DNA from 4 places in the Priestia sp. YIM B13490 genome. Region 3 is predicted to be linked to each of the others. Evidence: riboswitches for the same ligand, from Rfam matches in the RefSeq annotation. Region 3 holds a riboswitch; each other region holds the start of a gene.

Evidence for each region. Region 3 has a riboswitch for S-adenosylmethionine ahead of ACFX4R_RS11935 (Na+/H+ antiporter NhaC family protein). Riboswitches for the same ligand answer to the same signal wherever they lie in the genome.
Region 1: linked by a shared signal. The riboswitch ahead of ACFX4R_RS19985 (phosphoadenylyl-sulfate reductase) and the one ahead of ACFX4R_RS11935 (Na+/H+ antiporter NhaC family protein) in region 3 are both predicted to bind S-adenosylmethionine.
Region 2: linked by a shared signal. The riboswitch ahead of ACFX4R_RS06675 (bifunctional homocysteine S-methyltransferase/methylenetetrahydrofolate reductase) and the one ahead of ACFX4R_RS11935 (Na+/H+ antiporter NhaC family protein) in region 3 are both predicted to bind S-adenosylmethionine.
Region 4: linked by a shared signal. The riboswitch ahead of mtnK (S-methyl-5-thioribose kinase) and the one ahead of ACFX4R_RS11935 (Na+/H+ antiporter NhaC family protein) in region 3 are both predicted to bind S-adenosylmethionine.

Annotation. Positions count from the first base shown of each region.
Region 1 covers NZ_JBHZOT010000006.1:356,845-364,874, reverse strand. The annotation lists gene cysC (adenylyl-sulfate kinase) at 26-625, opposite strand; gene sat (sulfate adenylyltransferase) at 638-1,789, opposite strand; gene ACFX4R_RS19990 (sulfate permease) at 1,842-2,921, opposite strand; gene ACFX4R_RS19985 (phosphoadenylyl-sulfate reductase) at 2,941-3,654, opposite strand; SAM riboswitch class I at 3,909-4,011, opposite strand; gene cdaS (sporulation-specific diadenylate cyclase CdaS) at 4,325-4,951, shown strand; gene ACFX4R_RS19975 (VOC family protein) at 5,049-5,432, shown strand; gene ACFX4R_RS19970 (potassium channel family protein) at 5,500-6,288, shown strand; gene ACFX4R_RS19965 (YugN-like family protein) at 6,298-6,702, opposite strand; gene ACFX4R_RS19960 (glucose-6-phosphate isomerase) at 7,057-8,030, opposite strand, start outside.
Region 2 covers NZ_JBHZOT010000002.1:240,724-248,753, reverse strand. The annotation lists gene ACFX4R_RS06685 (HAD family hydrolase) at 1-686, opposite strand, end outside; gene metH (methionine synthase) at 1,068-4,511, opposite strand; gene ACFX4R_RS06675 (bifunctional homocysteine S-methyltransferase/methylenetetrahydrofolate reductase) at 4,512-6,350, opposite strand; SAM riboswitch class I at 6,458-6,564, opposite strand; gene ACFX4R_RS06670 (YkvI family membrane protein) at 6,904-7,938, shown strand.
Region 3 covers NZ_JBHZOT010000003.1:395,715-403,744, reverse strand. The annotation lists gene splB (spore photoproduct lyase) at 1-291, opposite strand, end outside; gene ACFX4R_RS11950 (transcriptional regulator SplA domain-containing protein) at 402-650, opposite strand; gene ACFX4R_RS11945 (LacI family DNA-binding transcriptional regulator) at 740-1,699, opposite strand; gene ACFX4R_RS11940 (hypothetical protein) at 1,824-1,952, shown strand; gene ACFX4R_RS11935 (Na+/H+ antiporter NhaC family protein) at 1,992-3,302, opposite strand; SAM riboswitch class I at 3,388-3,494, opposite strand; gene ACFX4R_RS11930 (ABC transporter permease) at 3,596-4,363, opposite strand; gene ACFX4R_RS11925 (ABC transporter ATP-binding protein) at 4,356-5,267, opposite strand; gene ACFX4R_RS11920 (YtoQ family protein) at 5,438-5,878, shown strand; gene ACFX4R_RS11915 (Ger(x)C family spore germination protein) at 6,031-7,242, opposite strand; gene ACFX4R_RS11910 (spore germination protein) at 7,226-8,030, opposite strand, start outside.
Region 4 covers NZ_JBHZOT010000002.1:286,743-294,772, forward strand. The annotation lists gene ACFX4R_RS06900 (pyridoxal phosphate-dependent aminotransferase) at 106-1,278, opposite strand; gene ACFX4R_RS06905 (carbon-nitrogen family hydrolase) at 1,391-2,173, shown strand; SAM riboswitch class I at 2,265-2,415, shown strand; gene mtnK (S-methyl-5-thioribose kinase) at 2,551-3,723, shown strand; gene mtnA (S-methyl-5-thioribose-1-phosphate isomerase) at 3,759-4,817, shown strand; gene ACFX4R_RS06920 (hypothetical protein) at 4,952-5,116, shown strand; gene ACFX4R_RS06925 (methylated-DNA--[protein]-cysteine S-methyltransferase) at 5,117-5,620, opposite strand; gene ACFX4R_RS06930 (PAS domain S-box protein) at 5,639-7,795, opposite strand; gene ACFX4R_RS06935 (hypothetical protein) at 7,920-8,030, opposite strand, start outside.

The sequences.
Region 1 (8,030 bases), on a different contig from region 3:
AACAGCGGACAAAGTCCGCTGTCATTTAGATAAATTTTCGGTTAGCTAAATATTCAATAACAGTTTGTACACATTCTTCTACAGACTGTGTGCTTGTATTAATTGTTAATTCAGGATTAGCCGGTGACTCATACGGAGAATCAATTCCTGTAAAATCACGAATTTCTCCGCTTCTTGCTTTTTTGTAAAGGCCTTTTGGATCTCTTTTTTCACATTCTTCTAACGGGCACTCCACGTATACTTCCAAAAATTCATTCCCCTCTAAGATCTCACGCACTTGAGCTCGGTCCTCTTGGAATGGAGAGATAAATGCTGTTAGTACCACTTGACCGCTGTCTACAAACAGCTTAGAAACCTCACCGATACGGCGAATATTTTCTGTACGATCTTCAGCAGAAAACCCTAGATTCTTATTTAAGCCGAAACGAACATTGTCACCATCTAATACATAGTTGCGAATATTTTTATCAAAAAGCGCTTTTGCCACTGCGTTTGCTACGGTAGATTTACCTGAACCCGAAAGACCTGTAAACCATAGTACAAAACTGTGATGATTATTTTGCTCGCGTCTTTCCTCTTTTGTAATTCCAGCATCATGCCACGTAATGTTTGTTGATTTGCTCACTTCAACCGCTCCTTATTTTGAAGATACTTTTTGTTTTGCTAATCCATTAATTAACACTTCAATTACTTCTTTACGGCTGAATGTGCTTGGTGGCACTTCTCCGTTACGAAGCATTTCACGTACCTTTGTTCCAGATAGAATCATATGATCTTCCTTGCTGTGAGGGCATGTTTTCGTTGATGCCATCGCTTCACATTTCTTGCAATAGAAGCTGTGTTCAAAGAATAAAGGTGTAATTCCTAATTCATCTGCTGTAAAGTTACTGAAGATTTTTTGTGCGTCATATGTTCCATAGTAGTCACCAACACCAGCGTGGTCACGGCCTACAATGAAATGTGTGCATCCAAAGTTTTTGCGAACCATTGCATGGAAAATAGCTTCTCTAGGTCCAGCATAGCGCATCGCAGCAGGGAAAACTGCTAAAGCTACACGATCGCTAGGATAATAGTTCTCTAAAAGTACTTCATAACTTTCCATACGGATATCTGCTGGGATATCATCTGACTTTGTTTCTCCTACAAGTGGATTTAAAAACAGGCCGTCTACAATTTCTAATGCCGTTTTTTGAATATATTCGTGCGCACGGTGAACAGGGTTACGAGTTTGGAATCCAACAACCGTTTTCCAACCGCGTTCTTCAAATGCTGCTCTTGTTTCAGTAGGATCTAGGTAATACTTTTCAAAACGCGTTTTAGGTGTACGTTCTACAAGTACGATTGGACCTGCTACATATACATTTGGGCGTTCCATCATTTTTTTCACGCCAGGATGAGCAAGTTCTGCCGTGCGGTACACGTTCTCCGCTTCTTTTTCTTTATTTGGCGTATATACTTCAGAAACTTCTAAAACACCATACGTTACGCCGTTTTGAACAAGTTTTACTTTGTCGCCAATGTTTAATTCTTTAGCTTGCTCTTCTGTTACAGGAAGAGTGATAGGAATACTCCATACTGTTCCATCTGCTAAACGCATATTTTCAACAACTGATTGATAATCTTTTTCTCCTAAAAATCCTGTAATTGGGCTGTAAGCACCAATTCCAATTAGTTCTAAATCACTTAGGGCCATGTTATCTACTTCGATTTCTTTTGTTAGTGACGTGTAGTCATATGTTGGTTGATATAAATTAATTAATTCTCCACCGTGTGCTTGAATTGTTGTCATTTTGTAAAATCCTCCTTAAATAATTAACACAATATAATAAAAAGCACTTGAATCACGCAGTCATTTTTTCTTTTTCCGACTGCAAGCTTGCTCTTTTTCTTCTAGTCGCTCTAGCTAAGCTTAGAACACCTGCTGTGGCAATACATCCGCTAGCTAGCACCACAAATGAATATAAGTCGCTTTCAAGTACTAATTTCACAAGAACATATGAGATTACGAGTGAAAATACAGGGGAGACCACCCAAACCTTTAACATTTGAATGACAACTTCGCGCTGTTCTTTCGTGAATCCCGTTTTCGCTGCTCCTATTCCAATAATAGAAGACGTAGTGACCTGTGTAAGGGGTACTGGCAAACCAAACAGTGAAGCGACTGTGACAAGAGAAGCACCAGTACCCGAGATAATGCACCCTTCCCCTACAGAATAGCGAGTAATTTTTTTCCCGTTTGTTTCAATAACTCGGCCTCCTAGTAAAAGAGCTCCGAGCGCCACTGCCAATCCTCCTGCTATGACACCCGTTGTGGCATCCATTAATCCAGCTCCTACTAGAGGACCGACAGCATTTGCCACGTTATTCATTCCAGCTGAGAAGGCTTCAAAGAATCCCGTCGCTATAACTAAAATCGTTAAAACTCTTTTCCACGTTCCCTTTGCTTCTTTTTTATGCGCTCCGCGTTTTATCACTTTTCCAATCAAAAAAGCAATGACAAATGAAACCAGCGGAACAATAATCCAAAAAGACATGACAACTAAAAGTTTTTCCACATACAGAGATTGATAAGCTACGCCTACTCCAACAACTGAACCAACCGTTACTTCACTTGTTGATAGAGGAATACCAATTAAATTCGCGAAAAAGAGTGACAGCGTTGCAGCAGCCAGAATGATAATAACTAATTCTACTGACAGCAATTTTTCAGGTATGATACCTGAACTGATGGTTTTTACCACCTCGCCGCCTCCGATAATGGCTCCGAGCACAATACCTACAGCACAGATGAACAGGGCTACTCTTTTCTTTTTAATCGCACCGGAGCCGTATGAAACGCCCATAGCTGCTGCTGCACCGCTTGCCCCAATATTCATTGCAAAAAAAAGCGCAATGATAAAGGCAACATATAAAAGCATCATTTATTCAGCTCTTTCGTATTTAAGATTCGTGTAATCCGCATTCAACTTTTTGTGTACCTGCCCATCTTCCTGAACGTAAATCGTCTACATTGTAGGCAGGTGCGGTACAGGGCTCACAGCCGATACTTGGGTAGCCTTGATCATGAAGTTTGTTATATGGTAAATCATGCTTATACACATAGCGCCAAACTTCTTTCCAGGACCAATGAATTAACGGGCAGACTTTCACTTTCTTGAATTTCTCATCTTTATTAAAATAATTCGTGTTGGCACGAGATTCAGACTGCTCGCGTCTCAAACCAGAAATCCACGCATCATAAGGAGCAAGAGATTCCCTTAGCGGGATGATTTTTCGAATTTGACAGCATAGGTTAGGCTGACTCTTCCAAAGCTCATCTCCATGTTTCTCAGCTTGTTCTGCAAGCGTTAAATCCGGTTTTTTCATATGAATACGCAAATCAGGAAAGCGTTCTTTAATTGCATCAATTACTTCATATGTTTCTTTAAAATGAACGCCCGTATCTAAAAAGACAATTTCAGCATCTTTTTTCACTTTTGAAATTAAATCAATTAACACGATTCCTTCGATACCAAAGCTTGATGCGTAAATAATTGAATCTCCGTAGGTATCATACGCCCACTGCAATGCTGAAAGGGCTCCTTTTGTTTCATCTTCACTGTCGAACTCTGGAAATGTATCACTCCAGTTTTCGTACGTATATAAGTCTGCCATTTTCTTCACTCCAATTCTTAGTTATCCGCGTTATCCAATAAAAAAAGACGGTTTTACCCACTAGAATTGGATAAAACCGCCTCTAGTGTGTCTAGTCAGCGAAACTATTTAATTCTTACTTTGCTTCGACATGCTCAAAAATTTGTTTTAAGTCGGGGGTTACAGTCATTGGTGTCCCTCCTCAAATTATCGCTTGCGCTATATCAAAATAAAAAGTCTTCCATATTGAAAGACTGGGTAGGCAATAAATTTTCACCTTATCTTTCAAAATGATACACACTTTGCTGGAATTAGCACCTTGCTAAGCAGGTTGCCGGGGTTCAGCGGGCCAGATCCCTCCACCACTCTTGATAAGCATTTTTTAAAAATTTTAGCATATTTAGAATATTTGTCAACATTAAAAATCATATATCCGATAAGAAAACTATACTTTAAATTCACAGAAATATCTATACTTTTATTTAAAACAACATATGTAAATTTAACCCAAATGTGAACATATCAATTTATAAAACGCTTTCTTTTTTCTCCAACTTTTTATATTCTCTTGCTAAATAAAACACAAAACCTCTCTATAAAATTAATAAGGGATTTATAAGCTTTACGGATAATTCACCCACATTAGCACACATTACAGATAACACTGACTGACAGATAGGAGCTATATAAGATGGAGAGACAACCTTTTCAATTAGACGATACAATTAAAAATAATGTGCGAACATATTTACAGCAGATTTCAACTGAAGCCTCTAATTTAATTAAACATTTAGACACGAGTGATCATTGTATCCTATGTGATTTTGAGGAGATGAGAAGGTTATTTCAAGATGTTCAAGCTACGGCTGCCTCTTATTACTTGCGCCATTATTTATCGCCTTATACATTTGAATATGCTGCTCTGTCTTTAGCTATTCATAACCTTTCGGAGAAACGTCACGGCGCTTTAATTGTCATTGAACGGGAACAAAATGTAGACCCTCTTATTCAAAAAGGAATGCCTATTCAAGCTCCTGTCAGCGCTACGCTAGTTGAGACACTGTTCTATCCAGGGACACCCTTACATGACGGAGCCGTCCTAATTAGAAATAATCAGCTTATTTCAGCTGCTAATGTTTTACCTCTTTCGTCTATTATTTTAACGAACAAAAAATTGGGAACACGTCACCGTGCAGCCATTGGAATGTCGGAAAAATCGGATGCATTAATTTTAGTTGTATCTGAAGAAACAGGCAAAATTTCGTTTGCTCTTGATGGAAGCCTCTACCCTATTCACTCCAGCAAAAATATGATTTAAGAGCCCTTTCCTGATAAGCAGCCCTATCTTGACTTCTATATCCTTTCTCTTTAATATATTTCATAGTTTTTACATACTATAGATACGGGTGATGCATATGACAATTTTAAAATTTGAACATGTAGGCGTTCAAGTAAAGGATATAGAAGAATCGATTGAGTTCTATACGCAAAAAGTGGGATTAGAGCTCATCGAAAAACTACCACATACCGATCCGTCTTTGAAGCTAGCTTTTCTAGGTTTAGAAGGCAATGTAATCGTAGAGTTAATTCAAGGGTATAACTCAAGCTTACCTAACGAAGGTAAAGTTCATCATTTTGCGCTGGCAGTAGACGGAATTGAAGAGGAGTTTGAGCGTTTAAAATCAGCAGGCGTTTCATTTGTGGAAGAAAACATTGTAACTTTGCCAAATGGAGCAAGATACTTATTTTTCTACGGTCCAGACAAAGAATGGATTGAATATTACGAAGTAAAAAGATAAAGATATCTTATACCTTCAGTGAAAAATGGTCATACTGTGGCTATGACTAATCACTGGAGGTTTTTTTATGATGGAATGGCTATTATTTCGACTTTTTCGTCGTTCTATTTTAGTGCGGCTTCTTTTTATTATCGGCTGCCTTGTTCTGTTTTTTGGCATGCTTATACATTTCCTAGAGCCGCAAACGTTCGGGAATGTGTTTGAAGGAATTTGGTGGGTTATTATTACAATCTCTACTATAGGGTACGGTGATTTTGCTCCGACCACTACGATTGGAAGGTTAGCTGCAATTATTTTAGTTCTGATCGGAACGGGATTTATTACTACTTATTTTGTCACGCTTTCTAAAATTGCTGTTTCTGCTGAGAGCGCTTATTTGGAAGGGAATTTAAAATTTTATGGAAAAGATCACTTCATCGTTGTTGGGTGGAATGAGCGCGCCAAACTCGTGTTAGAGTATTATCGCGACGCATTTCATAAAGAAGACATTGTGCTTATCGACGACTCTCTGACTAAAAATCCCATGATTTGTGATCGCGTTCATTTTATTAAAGGAAGTCCCTCTCATTATGAAGTATTAGAACTTGCCAACGCTCGGTACGCAAAAAAAGTGCTGATTACTGCCGATCAGCATAAGACAGAAGAATATGCAGACATGAATACTATTGTTACGTTAGTCGCTCTGCAAGGATTGAACCCTTCTATTTACAGCATCGTTGAACTTTTAACAAAAAAGCATATTCAAAATGCACAAAACTTGGGGGTGAATGAAATGATTAAAACAAACGAGTTGATTAGTCAAGTCATGTACGAACATATTTTTGTGAAAAAATTAGAGAGTTTAAAAAAAGAATAGTTCCTTCAATTACTGAAGCAGCGCATTTTCTGCCTCTCTAATTAGCTCTTCTCCTAAGCTGATATACTTTTCTGGAAATGAAGCGTCTGCGTCTTGGGGCTCTGCAAACTGATTAAATGAAGCACTAACATTTCCATTGTGAACATCGTCATCTAGACCAACTTGATATTTATGTGAAAGTAAAAATGGCGTGCCAATCTGTACGGTTGTTCCTTTAGAATCCAGCTCTCCATTCGTAGCTGTAAACGGGATACGTAAAAACTGATAGCCGACTTCATCGTTCATCTTATAGTCAAATGAACCATGGTCGTAATCCCAATTTCCTCCAATGTTATACCCAAGCGGCTTAAGCGTTTTTTCTAATTCGTAAAGCTTGAATAATGTTCCCTCTAATCTTGAAGATAATTCAATCATGTTATCCCTCCTCTGTTTTAACATGTCCTTTTTCCAGCGTTTTATCCTTTATCTCAAAAGCAAAAAAGAGGGTGAGACATAACTAAATGAATCCAACCTAAAGACGAACAAACTGGATAAAGCAGCTCATATAAATCGCTTGCGACACCGCAGTTGATGTCTGTGCGAGGCTTCACTTTCCGCGGGCGGGCGCTGAGCCTCCTCGTCACTTGCGCTCCAATCAACTGTTAGAAGGACCTAAACAGATGAAACTATATTCACCATAACAAAAAAAACGAACCACTAATCAAACATGTTGATCAATGGTTCGTTTTTCACTTGGGCTAAAATACTTTTGTACCGCCCTCTTTTTATTTATTTCAAACGCTTTTCTAATTCTGCTTTTTTCTCTTCAAAACCAGGTTTTCCAAGCAGAGCAAACATATTTACTTTGTATGCTTCTACTCCCGGCTGATCGAATGGGTTTACGCCTAATAAATAGCCGCTGATTGCACATGCTTTTTCGAAGAAATATACAACATATCCGAACGTATACTCATCTAGCGCAGGAATGTTCACAACTAAGTTTGGAACGCCCCCATCTGTGTGAGCAAGCATTGTACCTTGGAAGGCTTTTTTATTTACAAAGTCAACTGTTTCACCAGCTAAGTAATTTAATCCATCTAAGTCCGCTGCATCTTCTTCAATTGTTAGCTCATGACGAGAATCTTGAACTTGTACAATTGTTTCAAAAATATCACGACGACCTTCTTGTACATATTGACCTAAAGAATGAAGATCCGTTGAGAAGTTAGCTGATGAAGGGTAAATACCTTTTTGGTCTTTTCCTTCACTTTCGCCAAATAACTGTTTCCACCACTCAGCAAAGTATTGAAGAGCTGGCTCATAGTTAATCAGCATTTCAATTGTTTTTCCTTTATTATAAAGAACATTACGAGCTACAGCATATTGATAAGCTGGGTTCTCTTCTAGCTCTGATGATGAGAATGCTTCTTGAGCATCAGCTGCCCCTTTCATCATTTGTTCGATATCAAGACCCGCAGCGGCAATTGGCAATAAGCCAACCGCTGTTAATACTGAATAACGGCCGCCTACATCATCTGGAATAACAAATGTTTCATAGCCTTCTTCGTCCGCTAATGTTTTTAATGCGCCACGCGCTTTATCTGTTGTTGCATAAATACGCTTGCGTGCTTCTTCTTTGCCATATTTCTCTTCTAATAATTTACGGAAGATACGGAAAGCAATCGCCGGTTCTGTTGTTGTACCAGATTTTGAAATAACATTAATAGAGAAATCTTTATCTTGTAAAACATCCATTAAGTCTT
Region 2 (8,030 bases), on a different contig from region 3:
CTGTTCGGCGTTAATTGAAACATAGGAATATCATTAAATGAATCCCCCACACATGCAATTTCCTCTGGTTTTAGCTGAAGATGATTTAATAAAATTTCAATGGCATTTCCTTTGCTGATATGTTTAGGCATAATATCCAAACACTGCTTGGCAGAAATATATGTATCAATATAATCACCAAACTCTTCGTTCACTTCTTTTTGCAGAGCTACCATTTCATCATGATCTCCAAGAACCGTGATTTTAGATGGAGAAAGAGCGTGACCAAATGAATCCGTCATTTCCATTTGTTCTTCGATAGGGAAAAACATGTGAGTTTCAATCGCTTCAATAATTTCATTTCGCTGCTCTACGTAATTCGTGTCGTTTGAACAGACAAGCGTAATACGGTTAGGATCTATCGTTTTTTTATAAAGTTGAACCGCTAAATCATCTTCAAACACTTTTCCATGAAGTTCTTGATTTTCTTTGGTCCACACAAATCCTCCGTTTTGGCTAATGCGATGAAATGTATTATTAATATCAGTAGAAATCTTTAAAATTTCCGTATCCATTCGTCCAGACGCAAGACAAACCTCTACTCCTTGGCGCTGAAGTTCACTAAGTGCGTCTGCATTATGCTGTTCTACGTATTTTTCTTCGTGTAAAAGAGTGCCATCTAAGTCGCTTACAAATAATTTAATCATTGCTTGAAAATTCCTTTCCCTGAAAAATTTGCTGTGACAAGAGCGTTACAAATTTATTACATTCCTTATTCTATCAGTGTTTCCCAAGAAACTCATAAAAAAAGCTCAGACCGGCGGTGAATTCAAAGAGATTAAGACATAACTGCATCAATTTTTTTCGCAGGAGTCTTCGCCTTGCCCTTCAGCCAACAGCTAGAAACAGCTACATGAAATCCAGTTCACGATCACAATGAAAAAAATCCGAACGCAGTTGATTCTCAATTAAGAATCTGGATTTACGGTTCGGATCTTTCTTCAGCTAAAATCCATTTGTCGCAGCCTTTTTTTCAGGTTTGTTCACTGTAAAAAAACAGCCGCGGTCTAAAAGACCGCGGCCATATTTTACAATACGTTAAAATATTTCGCTTCAGGATGTGCAAAAACAAGGGCTGTAACAGAAGCTTCTGGTTCCATCATGAAACCGTCTGTTAACTGAATGCCGATGTCTTCAGGTTTAAGTAATTTAAACAGTTTTGCTTGGTCCTCAAGGTCTGGACATGCAGGATATCCGAATGAAAAACGCTGACCTTGGTATTTGGCTGAAAAACGCTCCGCCATTGTAAAGTCAGGCGAATCGGGGAATCCCCAGCGGTCACGAATTTGCTGATGAACACGTTCTGCTAATCCTTCAGCTAGTTCAAGCGCAAGAGCTTGGAACACGTGACTCTTTAAAAACTCGCCGTTTTCTTTGAATTTCGCCGCGCGTTCGCGAATGCCTGTTCCTGCTGTTACAGAGAAGAAACATACATAGTCCATCTCTTTTTCTTTAGGCTTTGCAAAATCAGATAAGCACAAGAACTGTCCTTTTGCTTGTCGAGGGAAGGTAAAGCGTTCAATTTCTGTTTTTTCATCAGCAGGATCATAAATAATTAAATCATTTCCGTCTGCTTGAGCAGGGAAGAACTGATAAATAACCGCTGGCTTAATTAAGTTTTCTTTTAGTGCCAGTTCGAGCAGGTCATCAACGGTTTCTTTTAATTGAACAGCACGCTCATCTTTTTCAGCAAGCAGCTTATTCACTTTTCCTTTTAGTCCTAAGTGATGGCCTAAAAGCATCTGCCAGTTAATATACGGAAGAACCTGTGCCAAATCGTAGTGTTTAACAACGTGGCGCTTTAAATCAGCAGGTACAAAAACAGGAGAGTCCGTTGAAATGGCGGATCTTTCTAAAACAGCCGTAGCTGCTTGAGCGGTTTGAGGCTGGCGTTCTCGAACCGTTACTTTCTTTTCTTGCCGCGTTTTTAAATCTGCTAAAAGCTGAATAACTTCTTCTTTGTTCTGCAGCTTGTTTGCTAACGCTAATCCGTCCATCGCATCTTTGGCGTAGAGGACCGCACCATCATATTCCGGGGCAATTTTAAAGTCAGTAAATTTACGGGAAAGGGCAGCGCCTCCTACCATAATTGGAACATCAATGCTTGATTGTGTTAAATCTTGGGCAGTCAAAACCATTTGCTGAGCTGACTTTACTAGAAGACCTGACAGGCCAATGATGTCTGGCTTTTCTTCTTTTACTGCTTCAATCAGCTGCTGGGGCGTTACTTTAATTCCTAAATCTATTACTTTAAAACCATTGTTGCTTAAAATGATGTCTACTAAGTTTTTACCGATATCATGCACGTCGCCTTTAACCGTTGCAAGAATAACTTTGCCTTTTCCAGAATCATTTTCAGTTGCTTCCATATGAGGTTCTAAAAAGGCAACGGATGCTTTCATCACTTCCGCACTTTGAAGCACTTCTGCTACAATCAGCTGGTTGTCATTAAACAAACGTCCAACTTCCGCCATCCCCTTCATAAGCGGTCCGTTAATAATATCTAACGGATCATCATATTGAGCTAAAGCCTGTTCTAAATCAGGAAGCAATCCTTCTTTTGTACCTTCGACAATATACATTGCCAATCGTTCTTCGAGTGTTAACGTAGAAATTTCTACTTTTGCTTCTTTCTTTTTATCACGATAAAAGTCGGTAAACGTGCTTAACGTTTCATCAGTTGTGTTAAATAATAACGCATTAGCAAGCTCAATTTCAGCTTCTGGAATAGAAGCATAGCGCTCTAACTTTTCGGTATTAACAATGGCATAATCGAGTCCAGCCTGCGTACAGTGATAAAGGTAAACCGCATTTAGTACTTCACGTCCGACTGGAGGAAGACCGAATGACACGTTACTTACGCCGAGAATGGTCAGGCAATCAGGCAGGGCTTCTTTAATCATTTTAATCCCCTTAACTGTTTCTTCAGCAGAACCAATGTATTGTTCATCACCAGTCCCTACAGGAAACACAAGAGGGTCAAAAATAATATCTTTTGGATTAAAGCCATGTTTTTCAACAAGCAAATCATGTGAGCGTTTAGCAATCTCTACTTTTCGTTCTGCAGTAACGGCCATGCCTGTTTCATCGATTGTACCGACAACCAGAGCTGCACCGAATTTTTTTGCTAGCGGTAAGATTGCATCAAAACGCTCTTCACCATCTTCTAAGTTAATGGAGTTAATAATGACCTTACCTTGCGAGTACGTTAAAGCTTTTTCAATAACTTTCTCGTCCGTTGAATCGATTACAAGAGGAACCTTCACTTTTTTTACAACTTCTTGAATAAATTCCTCCATGTCTTCCATTTCTTCACGGTCCGGATCTGCCAAGCAAATATCAATAACGTGAGCACCATTTTTAACTTGAGCACGCGCAATTTCAGATGCTTCTTCAATTTTTCCTTCCGCAATCAGACGCTTGAACTTGCGAGAACCGATTACATTCGTACGTTCTCCCACAAAAAGAGGGCGCATAGAATCGTCATATACAAGCGGTTCAATACCGGTTACAGCATGGTTATGCTCGGAGCGATCAAGCGAACGGGGCGCAACCTCTTTTACCGCTTCCGCCAGTGCTTTAATATGAGCAGGCGTTGTACCGCAGCATCCGCCTACAAAGTTCAGCCAGCCTTTATCAGCAAACCCTTTAATTTTTTGAGCAAGCAGCTCAGGGGATTCATGATAATTGCCTTCTTCATCCGGAAGTCCAGCGTTTGGATAACAGCTAACTGCTGAAGTGGCTAGGTCTGAAAGAGAGCGAATATGATCCGTCATAAATTCAGGGCCTGTCGCGCAGTTAAGTCCGACTGAAAGAGGCTTCATGTGTTCCAGTGATAAGTAAAAAGATTCGATATCTTGACCAGCGAGAGTTGTTCCCATCGGCTCAATTGTTCCTGAAATCATAATAGGAACTTCGGTTTTTAGTTTTTCAAACGCCGCTGTAATACCTAAAAATGCGGCTTTTACGTTCAGCATATCTTGACAGGTTTCGACTAAAAGCAAGTCAACGCCGCCGTCTAACAAACCTCGAGCTTGCTCTTCATACGATTCTACTAACTCAGGGAATGTAATACCTCCGGTAACAGAGAGAGTTTTAGTGGTAGGACCGATAGCTCCAGCTACGAACCTAGGCCATTCGGGAGTTGAATATTTATCGCGGGCTGCACAAGCAAGCTTCACAGCTTCGATATTCAATTCATACGCCAAGTGACCTAAATCGTATTCATCAAGTACGGTAGATGTTGAGCCAAACGTATTGGTTTCAATGATGTCAGCACCTGCTGCAAAGTACTCTTCATGAATGCGCTGAATCACATGAGGCGCTGTTCGAGTCAAATATTCGTTGCAGCCTTCATATTCTTCGCCGCCAAAATCTTCAGCGGTTAAATCAGCATCTTGAATCATCGTTCCCATTGCTCCATCGATGATGAGTATTCGCTTCTTTAGTTGTTGTTCGATAAGTGAGCTCATTTATATCTTCCTTTCTGATGTAACAAGTTGCTTGTCATGAATATAGCGTGTTAGAATTTCGGTCATTTCATAGCGCATAAACGGCGTAATTAAGTAAATACCGTCAAATAACTCATATGCTGTATCAATTAAGCTTTTTGCAATCGCAAGACCTTCGACTTCACCGCGGATTCGGTCATTTCCCGTTGCATCCATGCGTTCTAGAATATCTTCTGATAATTTAATTCCAGGTACTTCATGGTGAATAAATCGAGCATTTCTTGCGCTTGTTAACGGCATGATACCGATATATACCGGTGTTGTTAAATGTTTGGTTGCTTCATATACCTCTTCAATTTGCTTAGTTGAATAGAGAGGCTGAGTAATGAAATAGTGAGCCCCGCAGTCGATTTTCTTTTCCAAACGCTGAACGGCTCGGTCTAAGTGACGCACGTTTGGGTTAAAGGCAGCTGCAATGGAAAAATTGGTTTTTTGACCAAGTGGTTTGCCGGAATAAGATAGTCCTTCATTAAACTGAGCGATTAAACTAATCAAGTCAAATGAAGATAAATCGTAGACCGAAGTGGCGCCAGGGAAATCGCCAACTTTTGACGGATCACCCGTAATTGCAAGTACTTGATTCATTCCTAGCGTATGAAGTCCCATTAAATGAGATTGAAGTCCAATTAAATTTCGGTCGCGACAGGTAATATGAATAAGCGGTCGTGCTTTTGTTTCTTGCTGCATCAGTGTTGCCATTGCCAAGTTGCTGATGCGAGGTGAGGCAAGAGAATTATCAGCTAATGTAATAGCATCTACGCCGACTTTATCAAGTGCTTTTGCGCCTTCTAAAAATTTCGTCGGACCAAGCTGTTTAGGCGGATCTAGCTCGACGATAACCGAGCGGCGCTTCTTCACAATTTCATGCATATGAGGTTTATCCTGCTGCTCACGCTCTTGAACCGTAACGGCAGGTCTCATTTTAACAACTTTGCTTGTAATCGGAGGCAGCTCTTTTAAGGCAGATGACATTGCGCGTACGTGAGCTGGTGTTGTACCGCAGCATCCTCCAATTAAGCGAACCCCTTGTTCGCGGAATAAACGCGCGCTTTCTACAAAGTAGTCTTCATTTGTTTCATATTCCAGCTTTCCTTCCACATACGCCGGAAGGCTGGCATTAGGGTAAGCAGATAAGAAAGCACGATCAGGAAGCGGTACTTCTTCAAGAGACTGAATCATATGATAAGGACCTAAACGGCAGTTTAGCCCGACAACATCTGCTCCCAGCGCCTCTAATTCTTTTAATGCATCTGCTAAAGGGCGGCCATCTTGCAGTACGCCAATATCATGCAGGGAAACGTGAGTAATAATAGGCTTATCCGTTTCTTTTCTTGCCAGTGTAAGAACGGTTTTTAATTCTTCGAAATCATAGTATGTTTCAAACAAAAGGCCATCCACGCCTTCATTTAAAAGCCAAAACATCTGTTCACGAATGCTTCGCTTAACCTCTTCTAAACTAATAGCGTTTTTTTGGAAAGAACGAATTCCGCCGAGTGTACCAACCACGTAAGCCTGATCTTTTGCAGCTTGTTTTGCTAATTTTACACCAGCAACATTGATGTCTTTGACTGAATCTTCTAATCCATAACGGGCAAGTTTTTGATAATTAGCAGCGTACGTATTTGTTTGAATAACGTTTGCACCAGCTTCTACATAGGCTCTGTGAATACGAGAAACCTCTTCTGGTTTGGTGATGTTTAGTTCTTCAAAACAGCTGTCAATACCGTGTGAGTAAAGGAGGGTACCAGTGGCACCATCCCCAATTAAAATTTTAGACTTTAAATCTTCAAGTAACCCCATGTCAAAACCTCCTTAAATTGTTTCGCTTCTATTTCACGAGTGATTCGTTTTATGCAATATGCCGATAAAATAGAAAAAGTCTTCTTAAGAAGAAGACTTTTTTCGCCTTCTTATCTTCCAAGCAATAAATTGCTTGCTGGATTTAGCACCATGTCTCTAACGACTGGTTGCTGAGGTTTCAAAGGGCCAGTCCCTCCACCTCTCATGATAAGAATCAATTGTATATAATTGAAACATATTTTTTTAAATAGAAAGAATACTTATTTAATAATTTATCTGATTTTTAGAAATTATACAACAGTAAATTGTGAATTTCCAGCAAATATTGAGGAAAATTTAAAAGCTAAAGGGGAAATATCCGTATATTTTGTTTGAAAATGACTGTTATGTTAGGGGTTAAGGAGTTTTTTGTGAGAAATACAAAAAGAAAATGAAAAAAATAAACCAAAAGGCACAAGCACTGGGATATGCGTAGATTTACATGTAAAAAGGCTCGTCTTTTTTTTATCGTTTCTACATATAGTGAACTATGAAGGGTAGAAGGGTGATGGGCATGAAAAGGTGGAAACTCACGCTGCAGGTTGCTGCTACGTATGTAGGCACCGTTGTAGGAGCCGGTTTTGCAACAGGCAAGGAAATCGTTCAATTTTTTACACAGTACGGGGAACTTGGAATGGTCGGAATTTTGGTCAGCGGCTTGTTTTTTATTTGGCTAGGTTCAAAAATGATGCTGCTTTCGCACGCAATTGGGGCTTCTTCTTATCAGCAGCTTAATACATATTTATTTGGTGATGTGCTTGGAAAAGTGGTAAACGGTGTAATGATTGTCATTTTATTTGGAGTAACTTCAGTCATGCTAGCGAGTACGGGAGCAATAGGAAAAGAACAGTTTGGGCTGTGGCCTCCTGTTGGAATGATTTTTACAATTGTTTTAACTTATATATTTATCGCAAAAGGAATTAACGGTATTTTAATGGTTAATTCTCTTGTTGTACCGATGATGCTTTCATTTGCTTTTATCATCTTTATGCCGAATATCAGCTATTTCTCACTGATTCAAACGAAGCCGGATTTAACGCTCGTCACGCAGTGGAAGTGGGCGGTTAGTCCCTTTTTATATATTTCCCTGAATCTAGCTTTGGCTCAGGCCGTTTTGGTCCCATTAGGAAGCTCGGTGAAAGATAGGAGCGTGATTACAAAAGGGGCCTTAATAGGAGGATGTGTACTTACGTTTATGCTTGTTTCTACTCATCTTGCCCTTTCCAATTTGCCTTATTCATTTCAACTTGATATTCCGATGAGTGCCGTTGTTAAAAATATCTCAGCGTGGGTGAATGTTTTATTTACGGTAGTTGTGTTGGGCGAGATTTTTACTACATTGATTGGAAATGTATTTGGCATCGCTAAGCAGCTTCAGTCATTTCTTCCCCTCAATGACAAACAAGCTTTTGCGTTTATTATCTTGGCTTGCTTTATTATTGGGCAATTCGGATATGCCCAGCTTCTTGAGTTTTTGTATCCGATATTTGGCTATATTGGACTAGCTTTTGTATGGATGCTATGTATTAAAAAAGAAAAAATAAGCTAAAAGTTGGATTTTAAAAAATAGATGTGAAAAAACGAAGTTAAATGATGTGACAAGTCGATTTTACTTTGCTATAATGTAAAACAAATAAGACT
Region 3 (8,030 bases):
ATAGTGACAATGCCCCATACACCCTGTTGCAAATGGTATTGCATATTCAGCTGACGGTTTAGATGTATCAAATTTCAATGTTTTACGCACGCCAACTACTAAAGTCGACTTGGCATTGCGGTATTTTTGCAAATCATTTTTTCCCGGTATATTACGCACTTGATTATGAGAAGTTGTTTGACGAATCTCAATTCCCATCTTCTCAAATTTTTCTTTTAATTGAACACCAAGCGGGTACTCCATTGCCCCTGGCTCAATATATACTAATTGAGGTACAAAAGGTTTTATCATCATGTACACTTCCTTTTTTCTAGTACTAATAGCGTTTGAAAAATAAAAAGACTCTATCCTTGGTAATTATTTTTCAAACAAAAAAGACTCTCCGTTAAGAGAGCCTTGCATCAGTCATATTGTTCATAATCAAATATCTTATTATACATTTTTCCAGCTTCTTCATACGTTGAATATACGGCATCATCTTCAGCTAACAAATGGTAAGACTCATGTAAAAACAGCGCCTTTTCACCTTTGTTTTCGGGATGTTCAACAATTTCAGCCTGATTAATATTCGCAACGTTTGCCGTATGAGGATTTCGGTAAATAACAAATACTTGATCTCCCACTTGATATTCTTTTTTCTCCACGATCATCATCCTTTTCTTCTTTCTTTACTCGTATGATGTCCGCTTTTGCTCATTTTATCCGGTAAAAACACCTCATGGCATGATCGATCAAGAATTCATACGCTTTTACGCTCAATAAACCGAAAAGGGAGCTCAATTTTCTGAAGAACCTTGCTTCCCACTAATGTAAAAAGCGTTTCTCCCATTTCCTTAAGAGGAAGTTCGATCGTTGTTATTTGTAAATAAGAAGAAAGCGGATGATTATCAAAACCAATGATAGCTAATTCACCAGGAACTGAAATACCCGCTTGTTCGCACTGAGCTTTTATTCCGATAGCTACTTGATCGTTTGTTACTAAAAGCGCCTGAGGCCGATTTTTCATCTGCACTAGTTTTTCCACCACTTTTTCACCATCTGTCACGTTCAAACAGCCTTGAAAAACCCATTCCGGATGATAAGGCTGATTTATTCTTTCTACATATTCTTTGTATGCTTGTTGCCGCTGTTGACTATTCGTACCCGTCATCCTTCCAATACAGTAGCCAATATCCGTATATCCTTTTTCTTTTAAATACATAAGCGCCTGCTTAAAAGCTGCATAATGATCAACGTAAACGGAGCGAATAGAACGATTCTGTACGTTTTCGCACACGGCTATCGGCCCGTACTGCTGATAATATTCAATCGTGCTCCAGCTGCTTGCTCTAGAACAAATAATCACTCCATCAACTTGCTTTGTTTTTAGCATATGAAGCGCTTCTTCTTCTTTTTTTACATCATAGTTCGTCTGACAAATAACAAGCTGATACTGCTTTTCTAACGCCTGAGATGCCACTCCTTCTAAAAGCAGACTAAAATACGGATGATTAATAAAAGGCAAGACGACGGCAATCATATTTGTTTTCCCTTTTGATAAGTGAACGGCATTAATGTTTTGTTCATAATTAAGTTCGTGAATAACCTGCTCTACCAGCCGGCGTTTTTCTTCTTTTACATACGGATGATGATTTAGCACCCGGGATACAGTCGAAACAGATACACCAGCTTTTTTTGCGATATCTCGGATATTTGTCATGTTTTCACCTTTTTCTCTTGCGCTGAAACGCGTTTCATACTTTATTCTCATTATAAAGTGAAACAGCAAGAAGCTAAACCCGTTACCATCGTGTTTTTACTCATTTACGTAAGGAGGTCATTTCATGGGTATTTTATTATTCATTTTATTATGCGGAATTGAAATTGGAGGAGCGGCTTATGCACTTAAACAGAACGAGACGCTTTGGAAGGAGTTAGATGATGAAAAGCCGACTGATTTTTTTAAACAGTAAAAAACCCTTAAAAAGAACATTCTTTTTAAGGGTTTGATATTACGCAGCTTCTTTAGATGACTTTGACTTTTTATTTAAACGAGGAAATCCAATTACAATTGCAATGATCCCGCAAACCGCTGTTAACATTGGGTAGAATGTAAATGGAATAATCTCAATCGGTGAAACTTTAGCAAATCCTGCTGCGAGAAGCATTTGTGCGCCGTAAGGGATAAGCCCTTGAACGCTGCATGAAAACAAGTCAAGCAGACTGGCTGATTTACGATTATCAATTGAATACTTATCAGAGATTTCTTTTGCTAACGGACCTGCCGTAATAATTGAAATCGTGTTATTAGCCGTTGCTAAATTTGTTAAACTTACCAGTCCAGCGATGCTGAATTCTCCGCCTTTTTTTGTTTGAATGCGTCGTGTTAATAAATTCAATAAGAACTGAATACCGCCATTATAGCGAATAAGCTCAACCATTCCGCCGATTAGCAGAGATAAAATAATTAACTCTGACATTCCGCCAATACCTTCTGTCACAGTTTTAGCAAGAGAAGAAAGCGTGTAGCTTCCGTCAGCTAATCCAATCACGCCGGCTAGCACAATTCCTCCGGTTAAAATGCTTAATACGTTTGCACCAAATATGGCAGCAACGAGTACGCCGACATAAGGCAAGATTTTAAACCAGCTAAAATCTTTAATTTCTACTGATGATGTATTGCCTAGCGTCATTACAAGCAATAAAATTACCGTAACAATCGCTGCAGGAAGGACAATAAAAAAGTTTACTTTTAATTTATCTGACATATTTGTTTTTTGCGTACGAACTGCTGCAATGGTTGTATCAGAAATTATCGATAAATTATCTCCAAACATTGCACCACCAATAACGGCAGCAATGGCCAATGTAATGGATACATGCGCTTGCTCACTGATTCCTACAGCAATAGGCCCTAGCGCAGCGATTGTTCCCATTGATGTTCCCATCGAAATGGAAATGAATGCGCCAATAACAAAGATTCCGACTACCACTAAGCTTTGCGGAAGCACAGAAAGCGCTAAGTTTACCGTTGAATCAACAGCTCCCATGCCTTTAGCAACTTGAGAAAAAGCACCTGCTAAAATAAAAATAAGCACCATAATAATGATATCAGGATGCCCTGCTCCTTTAGCAAAACGCTCCACTTTTACATTAAGTGAATCTTTGCGATTCATAGCCAGCGCCACGATGGCTGCAATGATAATGGCTACTAATACAGGCAGCTTATAAAAATCTCCCGTTATAATTCCTGATCCGACAAACAGGACTAAAAAGACGCCCAGCGGTAACAGCGCCCAGCCGTTTCCTTTTTGTTGTTCCATTCTTAACACCTCTTGTTTACGTAATAAAAAAAGACCTCTTCTTATTGATAAGAAGAGGTCTCTTATTTGTATCATAAGATTACCCTTCTCATCTTCCAAACGAAACATCGTCTGCTGGATTTGGCACCGCACTGCGTACAGCCAGTTGCCGAGACATCATAGGGCCAGTCCCTCCGTCTCTCTTGATAAGAAGTTTATAGTTGTTTTAAAAATAGTCTTTCACTACTGTAATCTCTTTTTATTTAATTGTCAAATGCTATTTTAGAAAAATATATAGTGCGAAAATTCTCACATCAATTAGCTACGTCTCGTTTTAAAAACGCTGCCCATGCCACGCCCATAAAGAAGACAAAATGAGCAACTAAGATGAAAATGGAAAATGGAATCGTCATGCCGTCAAATATCGTCTTCATTCCGTCCATATACTGCACAAAGTTTGTGTTGGCGAACAGTAAAAATTTTCCCCACCATAAACCAAACTGTGATACTAGTCCTGTTACTGCTTTCGCCCCGATACTTACGACAATAGCCAGACTGGAAGCAAGCGCGCTGTTTCTAAATAAAGACGACAGCATGAATGCAAATGTCATCATCATAAACGTTTCCATATACGCGCTGTCATACGTAAGCGTAATGTTTTTAAGCAGCTGCGCATCTCCTTCTAGACTGGTAAAGCCAAAGAACAATGCTCCCCATACAAACGAAAAAAGCAAATAGCTCAGTAAATAATACAAGCTAATTAAAATGAGGGTTATGTACTTGGATGCTAAAATCGTTGAACGTCTAGCAGGGCGAATTAAAAGAAGCTTAATGGTACCTGCTTCAAACTCTTTTGCAACCATTGACCCTCCAACAGCAAGCGCGAAAAATTGAACGAGAATCAGCATACCTGAACTAAATGACAGGAAGTTCAAAATGTTGTCTTCTGTTCCTGCACTGTTTGCTACTTTCTTCATTAAAAGAGCCATACAAAGAGTTAAAATACCGATTGTAATAAACGTGACTTTTGTACTTCTTTTATGAAACCATTTCATATGTTCATTTTGAATTAGCTTAAGCATGGTGCTCTCCTTCCGTAACGGACATAAACGAATCTTCAAGCGTCTCATACACAGGAGTGATTCGGTAGACTAAAATATCGCTGTCCACTAATTTTTTATTCACAGCTGGAATTTGTTCTTTTACAATCGTCACGTCGATACTATGTGATCTCATCGTTACTTCAAATTCTTGTGATAAAAGATCCGCTGCTTTTTGCGCATCAGACACTTCAAATTCTACGTACGTTCCTTGATCTTGACGATTTGGAGATAGATCTTGAATGGCTTTTAACTCACCGTCTTGAATAATGCCAACGCGGTCACATAGTGCTTCTACTTCTTTTAATAAGTGGCTCGCGATTAAGATCGAAATTCCTTCTTCCCTGCAGAGGGTTTGTAAATATGTACGAAATTCTCTCATTCCCGCTGGGTCTAGACCGTTTGTTGGTTCGTCTAGTAAAAGCAATGCAGGCTTATGTAAAATAGCTTGAGCTACTCCTAAACGCTGTCTCATCCCAAGAGAATACGTCTTCACTTTTGCATGAATGCTGTTTTCAAGCTTTACTAAAGCAATCACTTCATCCAAGCGTTCTGATGTGATCCCTTCATGCATATTCGCAAAGTGTTTTAAATTTTGATAGCCCGTCAGATAATCATAAAACTCAGGGTTTTCAATAATCGCTCCAATTGATTTCATAGCTGATGTAAACTGTTCTTTTAAAGGAAATCCATTGACGATAATTGTTCCCTCTGTTTCTTTGATGAGTCCTACGACGGTACGAATTAACGTTGTTTTTCCAGAGCCGTTCGGACCAAGCAATCCGAAAATCTCACCGCGCTCAACCGATAAGGATACATCATGCAAAATGGTTTTCTTCCCAATTACTTTACTGACATGATCTACTTGTAGCACTGTTTCTGTCATCATGTACATCCTTTCTTTAATTAGCAATACGCTTTCTATTGTTTCTCTTTTTTAACTATTTGTCTACTATAACCTTATTTTTGGAAAAGTAGCCCATTCAAATCATTCGTATTATCCGCTTACATTTGATAAAATAAAACAAACTTTAGTTAGAGGAGGACTTCTACATAATGAACTTAACCGTATACCTTGCCGGGCAAATTCACGATAACTGGAGAGACGAAATTAAAAACCAAGCAGAACAATTAAACCTTCCCCTTACCTTTGTCGGTCCCATGACAGACCATGACCGCTCCGACAACATTGGAGAAGAAATTTTAGGAAAACAGCCTAACGCTGTCTTAAAAGATGAAGCTGCTTCTCAAATTAATAATTTACGTACGCAGGTGCTCCTTAAAAAATCTGATGTGGTTATTGCTTTATTTGGCGAAAAATACAAGCAGTGGAACAGCGCAATGGATGCGGCGACAGCCATTGCATTAGATAAACCGCTAATTTTGGTTCGCCCTGAAAAACTGCACCATCCGCTTAAAGAACTGTCAAACAAAGCCCAGGTTGTAGTCGAAACGCCAGAACAGGCTCTTCAAGCATTAGCTTATATTTTTGAATAACAAATAAGAGCTGTCGGTTCTGGACAGCTCTTATTCTTCATTTATCCCTCAAGCTCCTTACTGGGGGGAATATTTTTTAGCAAGCTCTAAGGCTATTCCTTTTAGTTTCTTTCATTTCCAACATCAAAACAAGCCAAATTGTACTTAGCTGCTCACTTTTTTGATCCTGACGTTCCATAATCTTTAATCATTAATTTTACATCATAGTTAATTGGAACTTCACTAAATGTTTGATCCCAATTGTCTTTAACCCTCATCCATACTCTGGGCCTTTTAATTCTCAATTGATTTCCGAACCCGGCCACATCGACTTTATATTCTTTTTGCATTTTTTCTACCGTGTTTTTTACGAGGTGCTCCACTTTTTTTTCTGAGTTTTTTTGCACCTTCTGTAAAAATTGATTTTTTAAAGGATTTCCTGAGACCACCCAATTTTCAGATAGCCTCCCCTCGGATTCAATATGCACATCGAAGGAGATGCTATTTCCTTTAACATGAGGTTCAATATGACTTTTCATGGATTCTATTTCGTATACAATCAGCTGACCGGTCTTTTTATCAAAGCTTTTCACTAGCCCGCCTTTCCCTTTTCCTGTGATCCAAGTCAGACCATCTAGTTCTTCTTCATTCAAAAAACCGATCATTTTGTTTGTTTTCCCTTTAATTATGGCAGCACCAGCAAATTTGATTTCCCCATTTGCCGATAATACATTTTGCAATAGAAAACTAGTCCCTGATTCAATATTGCTCTCTAATTTAATGAGCGACGTGGGAGGTAAAATTCTCGTTGTTCGATATGCATTTTCCACCATTCCAGCCAAACGAAATGCCGGGATTTCTCCTGCTGTCTTCGATTCTAGCCCGTCCCTAGCTCTCCCTTTACTAATAAGTACAAGACAGCTTGGTCTAATCTCATTATCACGAAGAAACTCATTCACTAATTTTCCTAAACTATACGTTCTCGCAAGAGCCTCGCCAATAATAATTACTTTTAGATGTTGGCTGGCAATCGAAGTCTCTCTTCTCAATGATAATTCACGGGTCATTTGATGAATAGAATCTCCCGTTTCAGCCATATTCACGTAAGCCTTCTGCTGAGGTCCTCCTTGGACAGTTGTTGAACTTGCCACTTGCGGGGTGATCAGTTGGTAGGTTGACGTAATCAAGTTCCTTTTGGGATACTCTTCTTGTTCATCAAATTCTTTTTCAGTCATGGACTTGTTAGCTTTATCAAGAGCCATACCTACTCCTAAACTTCGTTCTTCAATTTCATGACTGCTCCAGCAGCCCGCCAGAGGAAAAAGCAAAAAAACAGAAAGCAAAACCGATAAGAAGAACCGTACGTGATTAGAGGCTTGTCTCATACTTTCTCCCCTTTATTTTTGAAATGATAAGAAGCAGTACGGGTAAAAAGCCAAATAAAATCAGGGCAGCATTACCAACCATATCTCCTAATTTAAATACATCATTGATATTTCTAGGGATCATGGAAATGAGATAAATAACCGGAAGCACACCATACATAAATGGATGGATATTTTTTTTAAAAAGCTGAGACAGTCCTAATGAAGCAGCGTAATGGTTAACATTAAAAGAAGTAAACATTTGCATAATCCATACCACCAGCAACAAGGAATCAAAGCGTTCAAATATTAACCCAGTTAATTCATAACTTCTTATTAAATCAAGCGTAGGCCACGTTCTCGTAACCACTCCATCCACTGAGAACGCTCCGATAACCATCACGACGGTAATAACATAAAGAAGCAAAGGAATCGCAGTACCAACTAGTACAGCTTTTACTGCTTTGTTTGGTTCTTTCATGAATGCCAATATTAAAAGCATGAATTCAGGCCCAGTAAACGCAAGAGCTGTTGTCCTTATCCCTTTTAGCACCGGCGTAATACCTGAACCTAGTACCGGGCGCAGATTATCCACTTCAAATATTTTGATACTCATAAAGGCAACAAGTAAAAAAAGAATAACGGTAATAGGTAATATAATTTCAAATATACGGGCAATTGGATTTATTCCCCCTCTTATCAGATAGAGACTTGCCCACATAAATGGCATGATTATAGCCCATTTTGGGGTTCCTTCCAACAATAGATATCCAGTTACCTCTGCCAATGAACGAGCATGAAACCCACCA
Region 4 (8,030 bases), on a different contig from region 3:
CGTAGATTATATACTAAATAAAAAATACCGCTAGGATTTATCGGTTATTAATCTCGTTAACTTCTTACATATTAAGCCAACTCAAAAAGGATTGTCAATGCGTTTTTAAAATAAATTTAATTTTTTTATTCGAGATACAGCTTCTCTCATTCGTTCTTCATCCGTCAGCAGTCCTACGCGCACATAGCCTTCACCATATGTTCCAAAGCCTACACCAGGAGCAACTACAACGTGGGCTTTTTCAAGGAGTAAATCTGAAAACTGTTCGGAAGTATATCCTTGAGGAACTTTTAGCCATGCAAAAAAGGAGCCTGCTGGAGATGTAACATCCCAACCAATTTCTCGAAGCCCTTGAATAAAGGTATTGCGTCTAGATTCATAGCGCTTAACTAAATCATTCACACATTGTTGAGATTCCAACAGAGCTGCGGCTGCTGCCTCTTGAACCGCCCCAAAGAGACTGACATACATATGATCTTGAAGAAGATTAATAGCTTCTACTACACTTTCATTTCCTACAGCAAATCCAACTCGCCATCCCGCCATGTTATACGTTTTAGAAAGAGTATAAATTTCAATTCCCGTCTCTTTTGCACCAGGAGTCTGTAAAAAACTGATTGGCTTTTTACCATCAAACCCAATTGCTCCGTAAGCAAAGTCGTGTACCACACAAATATCGTGCTTGGCAGCAAACGCCACGGTGTCTTCAAAAAATTCTGCCGTTGCCACTGCACCAGTAGGATTATTCGGATAGTTTAAAAACATGAGCTTTGCCTGTTCTTTAGCACGTTCACTTATCTCTTCGTATACGGGTAGAAAATGATTTTCAGCCGTGAGAGGCATCACTTCCATCTTGGCTTTTGCAAGCTCTACTCCAGACCAGTAATCAGGATACCCAGGATCCGGAACCAGCACCGTATCTCCAGGATTTAACAAGCACTGCGGGATTTCAACAAGTCCACCCTTTCCGCCAAATAAAATAGCTACTTCTTTTTCAGGATCTACATCAACGCCATATTCTCGTTTATAAAAAGTCGCAACGGCCTCTTTTAAAAACTGGTGCCCCCGAAATGGAGAATACTTATGATGCATAGGATTAGCACTTGCTTTTTGCAGTGTTCCTACAATATGTGAAGGAGTAGGCTGATCAGGATTTCCCTGTCCTAAGTTAATAACGTCGTGCCCTTGGGCCATTACTTTTCCTACCTTGCCCACAAGTGATGCAAAAAATTGTTTTGGTAAACTTTTTAATAGTTCCGATTGCTCAAATTGTTTCATCATCGCACACCTTCTCAAAAAATTCTTGAAATTCTAGTCACAAATAATATATTGTAATACTCAACTTGTAAAGTCATTTTTTTCAACTACTAAAAAAAGGACGGATGATAAAGTGAGTGTAAAAATTACGTGTTTGCAGCTTGATATTGCGTTTGGAAACCCAACTAAAAACCGAAAATATATCGAACAAAAAATGACGGAAGCCCTGAAAGAAAACCCTGATATCCTTGTGCTTCCTGAGCTATGGGATACAGCTTATGATTTGACGCGGCTAGACGAAATTGCAGATGATGAAGGACAGCAAGCCAAGCAATTAATCTCTCAGTTTGCTAAAACGAACGAAGTAAATATTGTGGCAGGTTCGATCGCGAAAAAAACAGAGCAAGGCGTCACGAATACGATGTATATTTTTGACCGAAAAGGTCGTGAAGTATCACAATACAGTAAACTGCACTTATTTAAATTAATGGATGAACACCTGTATTTAGAAGCAGGAACAGCAAAAAATCTTTTTACACTTGAACAGTCACTGTGCGCAGGAGTTATTTGTTACGATATTCGTTTTCCAGAATGGATTCGGGTTCACACTAGCAGCGGAGCAGAAGTCTTGTTTGTTGTCGCTCAGTGGCCGGCTCCAAGACTTGCCCACTGGAAAGCCCTGCTCATTAGCCGTGCAATCGAAAATCAATGCTATGTAATCGCATGTAATCGTGTAGGCCAAGATCCTAATAACACATTTGCCGGACATTCCTTAGTCATCGATCCGTGGGGAGAAATAATCGCTGAAGCTGGCGATAGCGAAGAACTTTTGAGTGCTGAGGTTAACCTGGAACTTGTAAAAGAAATTCGTAAACAAATTCCCGTCTTTACAGATCGCCGTACAGAATTTTATTAATTATGTATTGACAGCCGTTTTTTTGCATGATACGATTTTCACCAGATATCATAAAATATTCAAACAAATCAAAATTGAATAAGTAATCGTACTCTTATCAAGAGTTGGCTGAGGGATTTGGCCCTGTGAAGCCCAGCAACCGACCGTCATTCCATCCTAAGATGGATCACACCCGTAAAACATGTTTTACAAAGGCACGGTGCTAATTCCAACAGAAAGTAATTTTTTCTGGCAGATAAGAGGTTTGAACACTACAATCAAGCCTCTTTCCAACGAAAGAGGCTTTTATATTTTCTAAAATTATAAAAGCCTCCATATATTCTTAAACCTATTAACTTAGTAAACAAATCAGTTTAATAAACTATGGAGGGATTCCGATGTCAACAACAAAAACAGAGAAATATCACCCTTTAACAGAAATTTCAGCAATCAAACTTGTGAAAAAGCTAGGTCTTTTTGATGCCACAGAAGCACTGACTGCCCGTGAAATTGGTGACGGCAACTTAAATCTCGTCTTTCACATCATAAATGATCAAACAAATAAATCCATTATCGTCAAACAAGCGCTTCCCTATGCAAAAGTTGTAGGCGAAAGCTGGCCTCTATCCTTGAACCGTGCCACAATTGAAAGCAATGCGCTCAAGCAATTCGGTGCATTTACGCCAGAACTTGTGCCCGCTGTTTATTACCACGATGAAACGCTTGCTGTTACGGTCATGGAAGACCTGTCTCATTTAACGATTTCTCGAGCCGGACTTATTCAAGGTGAAAGTTATCCTCTGCTCTCACAGCATATCGGTTCTTTTTTAGGACATATTGCGTTCAAAACGTCTGATTTCGCCTTAAAACCTCAGGATAAAAAAGAAGAAGTTGTTAAGTACAGCAACCCCGACTTATGCAATATTACGGAAGATTTAGTTTTTACAGATCCTTTTTTTGATATTGATACAAATGAATTTGAAAAAGCGCTGCGTCCTGATGTAGAAGAATTGTGGAATGATGGTGATGTAAAGCTACAAGCAGCAAAATTAAAATATAAATTTTTAACAAATGCGCAAACGCTAATCCACGGTGATTTACATACAGGCAGCATCTTTGCTAGCAGTCAAGAAACGAAAGTGATTGATCCAGAGTTTGCTTTTTACGGTCCGTTTGGATTCGATTTAGGGCAATTTGTTGCGAATTTATTTTTAAATGCTCTTTCTCGAGAAACAAATCGCGAACCGTTATTTGCACACATTACGAACACATGGAACGTATTCAAAGATACCTTTACTGCGCTTTGGCATTCTGAAAACACTGAACCTTTCGCTAAAGATGAGCGCTTATTACATGAAATTTTAACGCAAACGTGGCAAGATGCTGTTGGATATGCAGGATGTGAAATCATTCGACGTACGATTGGCTTAGCTCACGTGGCGGACTTAGACGAAATTTCTTCAGAGGAAAGAAAAATTAACGCTAAACGTACTGCGTTAAAAATTGGACGCTATTTGCTTCTGCACCAACAAGATGTTTCACCAAATGAATTTGAACATTTACTTCGATAACGAATAATGTACACAATGAAAGGATCGGTATCAGCATGACAAATACACTATCACTTCCGCGCTCAGTGGAATGGAATGAATCATATATTACTTTATTAGATCAGCAGCAGCTTCCTGGCAAAGTTGAATATATTAAGCTGCAAACCATTAAAGACGTATGGGATGCTATCACTACCTTGAAAGTACGCGGAGCTCCTGCAATTGGCATTACGGCGGCTTTTGGTCTTGCTCTTTCTGCGCTTAGCTATGACACAGATTCAGTCAAGGAATTTAACAAAAAACTAGCTCTTGATCAACAGTATTTAGCTAGTTCACGCCCTACTGCCGTCAATTTATTTTGGGCATTGGAGCGCGTAGCGAAAAGCGCTGAATCCGCTTCGTCCGTTAATGAAGCTAAAACAAAAGTTGTTCATGAAGCTATTCAAATTCAAGTAGAAGATGAAGAAACGTGCTACCGAATTGGAGATCATGCTCTTTCTTTATTTAAAAAGAAAGATAAAATCATGACAATATGTAATGCTGGTTCAATTGCTACAGCTTATTACGGAACAGCCTTAGCACCTTTTCACTTGTCTAAGCAGCGCGATATTCCGCTTGAAGTATTTGCCTGTGAAACAAGACCCGTTCTTCAAGGTTCTCGCTTAACAGCCTGGGAACTTCAGCAGTCGGGAGTGGACGTGACGCTGATTACGGATAATATGGCCGCTCATACCATTAAAACAAAAGGAATTAATGGGATTATTGTAGGTGCTGACCGCATTGCAGCAAATGGCGATACGGCTAACAAAATTGGAACATATGGACTTGCTCTTTTAGCGAAAGCATTCGGTATTCCATTTTACGTAGCAGCGCCGCAGTCCACATTTGATTTATCTATTCAAGACGGCAGCAGCATCCCTATTGAAGAACGTTCACCTAAAGAAGTAACGCACATTGGAGATACACAAATTGCTCCAGACGGAATCTCTGTGTACAATCCAGCTTTTGATGTGACGCCAAGCGAACTGATTACGGCCATTATTACAGAGCATGGAATTATCCATTCCCCGTCTTTGGAATCCATTCAAAAAGTTTTACTGCAATCTGCTCAATAAAAAAAGCCGCTGCTATGCGGCTTTTTTTTGTTGAGCACTGGTTTTCACCTGCATTTGTAACACAATTGTAACAGTACTCTCTTCTTTTTCTACATATATTATAGGGGATTCTTTTTGAATAAGGGGGAGTAAATATGAGTTCAGAGCAAAAAACGGATAAAAACAAAGCGCTGAATCGTAAGCAGCACTATCAGCTATTCGATTTATCCAAAGATGAAGAACTAAATTCCCTTCCTTCTCCTCAGCAAATTGACGGTGTTTTTGTGCAGGGAGAAGGCTGGAAATTGGACGGGGAATAGTTATTTTAACTCCAGAGCGCCTTTTGCTACATTTCTTTCAAGCATTAATAGTTTCTCTTTTATATGAGTTTGGGAACCTGCATAACCTGTTAAAGCTCCATTTTTTCCAATCACACGGTGACAAGGTAAAATAATAGGCAGTGGATTTCGACGATTCGCTTGTCCCACAGCCCTTACGGCTTTAGAGCGATTAACAGACTCCGCTACATCACTATAAGACCACGTTTGTCCATAAGGTATACCTTTAAGCGTTAACCATACTTCTTTTTGGAAGTCTGTTCCTTTTATATCCAAAGGCAAATCAAATGTTAACGTGCGCCCTTCAGCATAATCCTGCAGCTGTCGCTTTGCTTCTTTCACATGATGATAATTTTCGTCATGGACAAGTTTTTTAAGCTGCTCGTTATGATCATCGCTATCAAACCAAATATGTTGAACCCCTTTTTCCGAGGCTACAATATAAATTTTCAAATCAGAAAATAAATTCATTTCTCCGTAGTACATATTTTTTATCCTTTCTAATTAAGCTGGAAGAATAACATGAAAAGCTGTGCCTTCTCCTATTTTGCTTTCCACTTCAATTCGCCCTTTATGTTCTTCGATAATTTTATATGAGACCATCAAACCGAGTCCCGTTCCTTTTTCTTTTGTCGTATAAAATGGTTCTCCTAAGCGCTTGATGCGCTCTTCGGGCATTCCGTCTCCTTGATCTCGAATGGAGACCGTCACGTAGTGCGGCTCTGTAGAGTAAACTTCAACAATAATTCTTCCTCCGTTTGACGTGACTTCAATTGCATTTTTAATGACATTTATTAGTACTTGCTTAATTTGGTTCGGCTCGCAGTATACCATTGGCAGCTGAGGAGACACACTTAGTTCAAACTGAATATTTTCTAAAAGCGCTTGAGCATTTAATAAATCAATCGTTTCTTTAACAACCCCAGCTAGATTTTTCTTTTCAAACTTTACGGCCTGTGGCTTAGCGAGTACGAGAAACTCTGTAATAATGGTTTCAATTCTTTTTAATTCGGATTTAATAATATCAAAATAAAGAGAGTGATCTTCTTGAATGCTGCTTTCTAACAGCTGCACAAACCCTTTTAAAGCTGTCATCGGGTTGCGGATTTCATGCGCAATCCCAGCTGCTAACTGGCCGACTACTTGAAGCGTATCCGATTTTCGAATCTGCTCTTGCATTTGATTTCGTTCCGTTACGTCTCTTAAAAGCGTCATATATAGACCTGGCAAGATATCTTTTTTCGTGGAAAATTCGATATTTTTAACTTTTTCGTTCCCCGTAACGTACGTAATCTCTCCTTCTGCTTCCCCTTTTTGCTCAATCGTTTCTTTATGCTCAATGACCGCATCTAAATTCGCTGAAGAAATAAAATCCTCCATGGAGTGCGCACAAATCTCCTCTTTGCTGAGTTCTAGAATATCACAAAGAGAAGAATTTACATCAATAATATTTCGCTTGCCGTCCCACAAAACTAACCCATCGATCGAACCATTAAAAATCTGTCTGAATTTCTCTTCGTTATTCCGAAGCTCCTGTTCGATTTTTGTACGTTCACTGATGTTTCGAAAAATCGTTAAATGGTCTCCTTCTATAATGCCTTTTTTCCCTGTGAATTCCAACTGTTTGATTTCTCCATTTGGCATGTAAAAAGGAAGCTGATTACGAATTTCTCCTTTTGTTTGAAACGTTTGGAGCACCTTTAACGCACTAAAGCTTTTTGTATCGATAAACGTATACAAATTGCTTCCAATTAATTTGTTTAACGGCAGCTCAAATGTACGCGAAGAAGCAAGATTAGCGTTCAAGATTTCACCATCATCTCTCCAAATCAAGATCGCTTCAATCGCATTTTCAAAAATAGCCCTGAAATTTTTTTCGCTTCTCAACAGTTGCTGCTCCATCAGCCGTTTTTCCGTCACGTCTCTCATAATGGACATATAGTATTGACTGTATATATTAGCCGTTGTGGTAAATTCAAAAAAAGTAACGTCTCCATTTTCGAGCCTGATCGGTAGCTCACCGCTTGTCTTTCCTTCTTGATGCAGAGTTCTCCATAATTTTTTCACCTTATAATGATAAGTAGGTTCTACAAGCTCTTCTAATGTTTTGGTTAGAAGCTGTGCTCTTGTATAATTTAATCGTTCGCAAAATGAAGGGTTCGCGTCGATAAGCTGACCCGTTCGATCAAAAATGACAATTCCGTCTACCGCTTCATTAAATACATCCATAAACATATGATGACTAATAAACCGTTCATTTTCCATTATTTTGTGCTGCGTAATATCCCGAAATGTACACACAATAATGCCCGACATGTGACTATGTTTGTGTGAAGTAAATTCAACATGTTTCATCATGCCGCTTCGAAGCGTCATCGCGCCTTCATATTTGAAATAGCTTTCTTCTAAGAGTGCTGGATAATACGCTTCAATCATGTCATACGGAAAATACATCAGAAAATCTTTCATTTGATACGTTAATAGCTCATCCTTTGTTTTTTCAAACAGCCCGCAGGCTGATTCATTTGCATTTATAACTTGAAAATACTCATCAAATACGACAATGGCATCTAATACGTCATTAAAAATAGCTCGTAGCTGCTGTAATTCACCTTGCTGCTTTTGCTCAGCTTCAGATGTTAATTCTCTGTGTGGTGACATGCTCATTGCTCCTTTCTTTTGCACTTCCCATTTCCCCACCTTTTATCTATAGACTTAGTATTCTACAAGATTTGCTTTTTACCTTTTTAAAATTAGCCACGTTTATTCAAAATGCGACATTTCTTCACATTATCCCGCTATTTAGAAATGGAGCATGAATAAAAGAGGCTGAGACATAACAAAATGAATCCAATCTAAAGACGAACAAATGAGATGCATGAGCTAGCTGAACCGC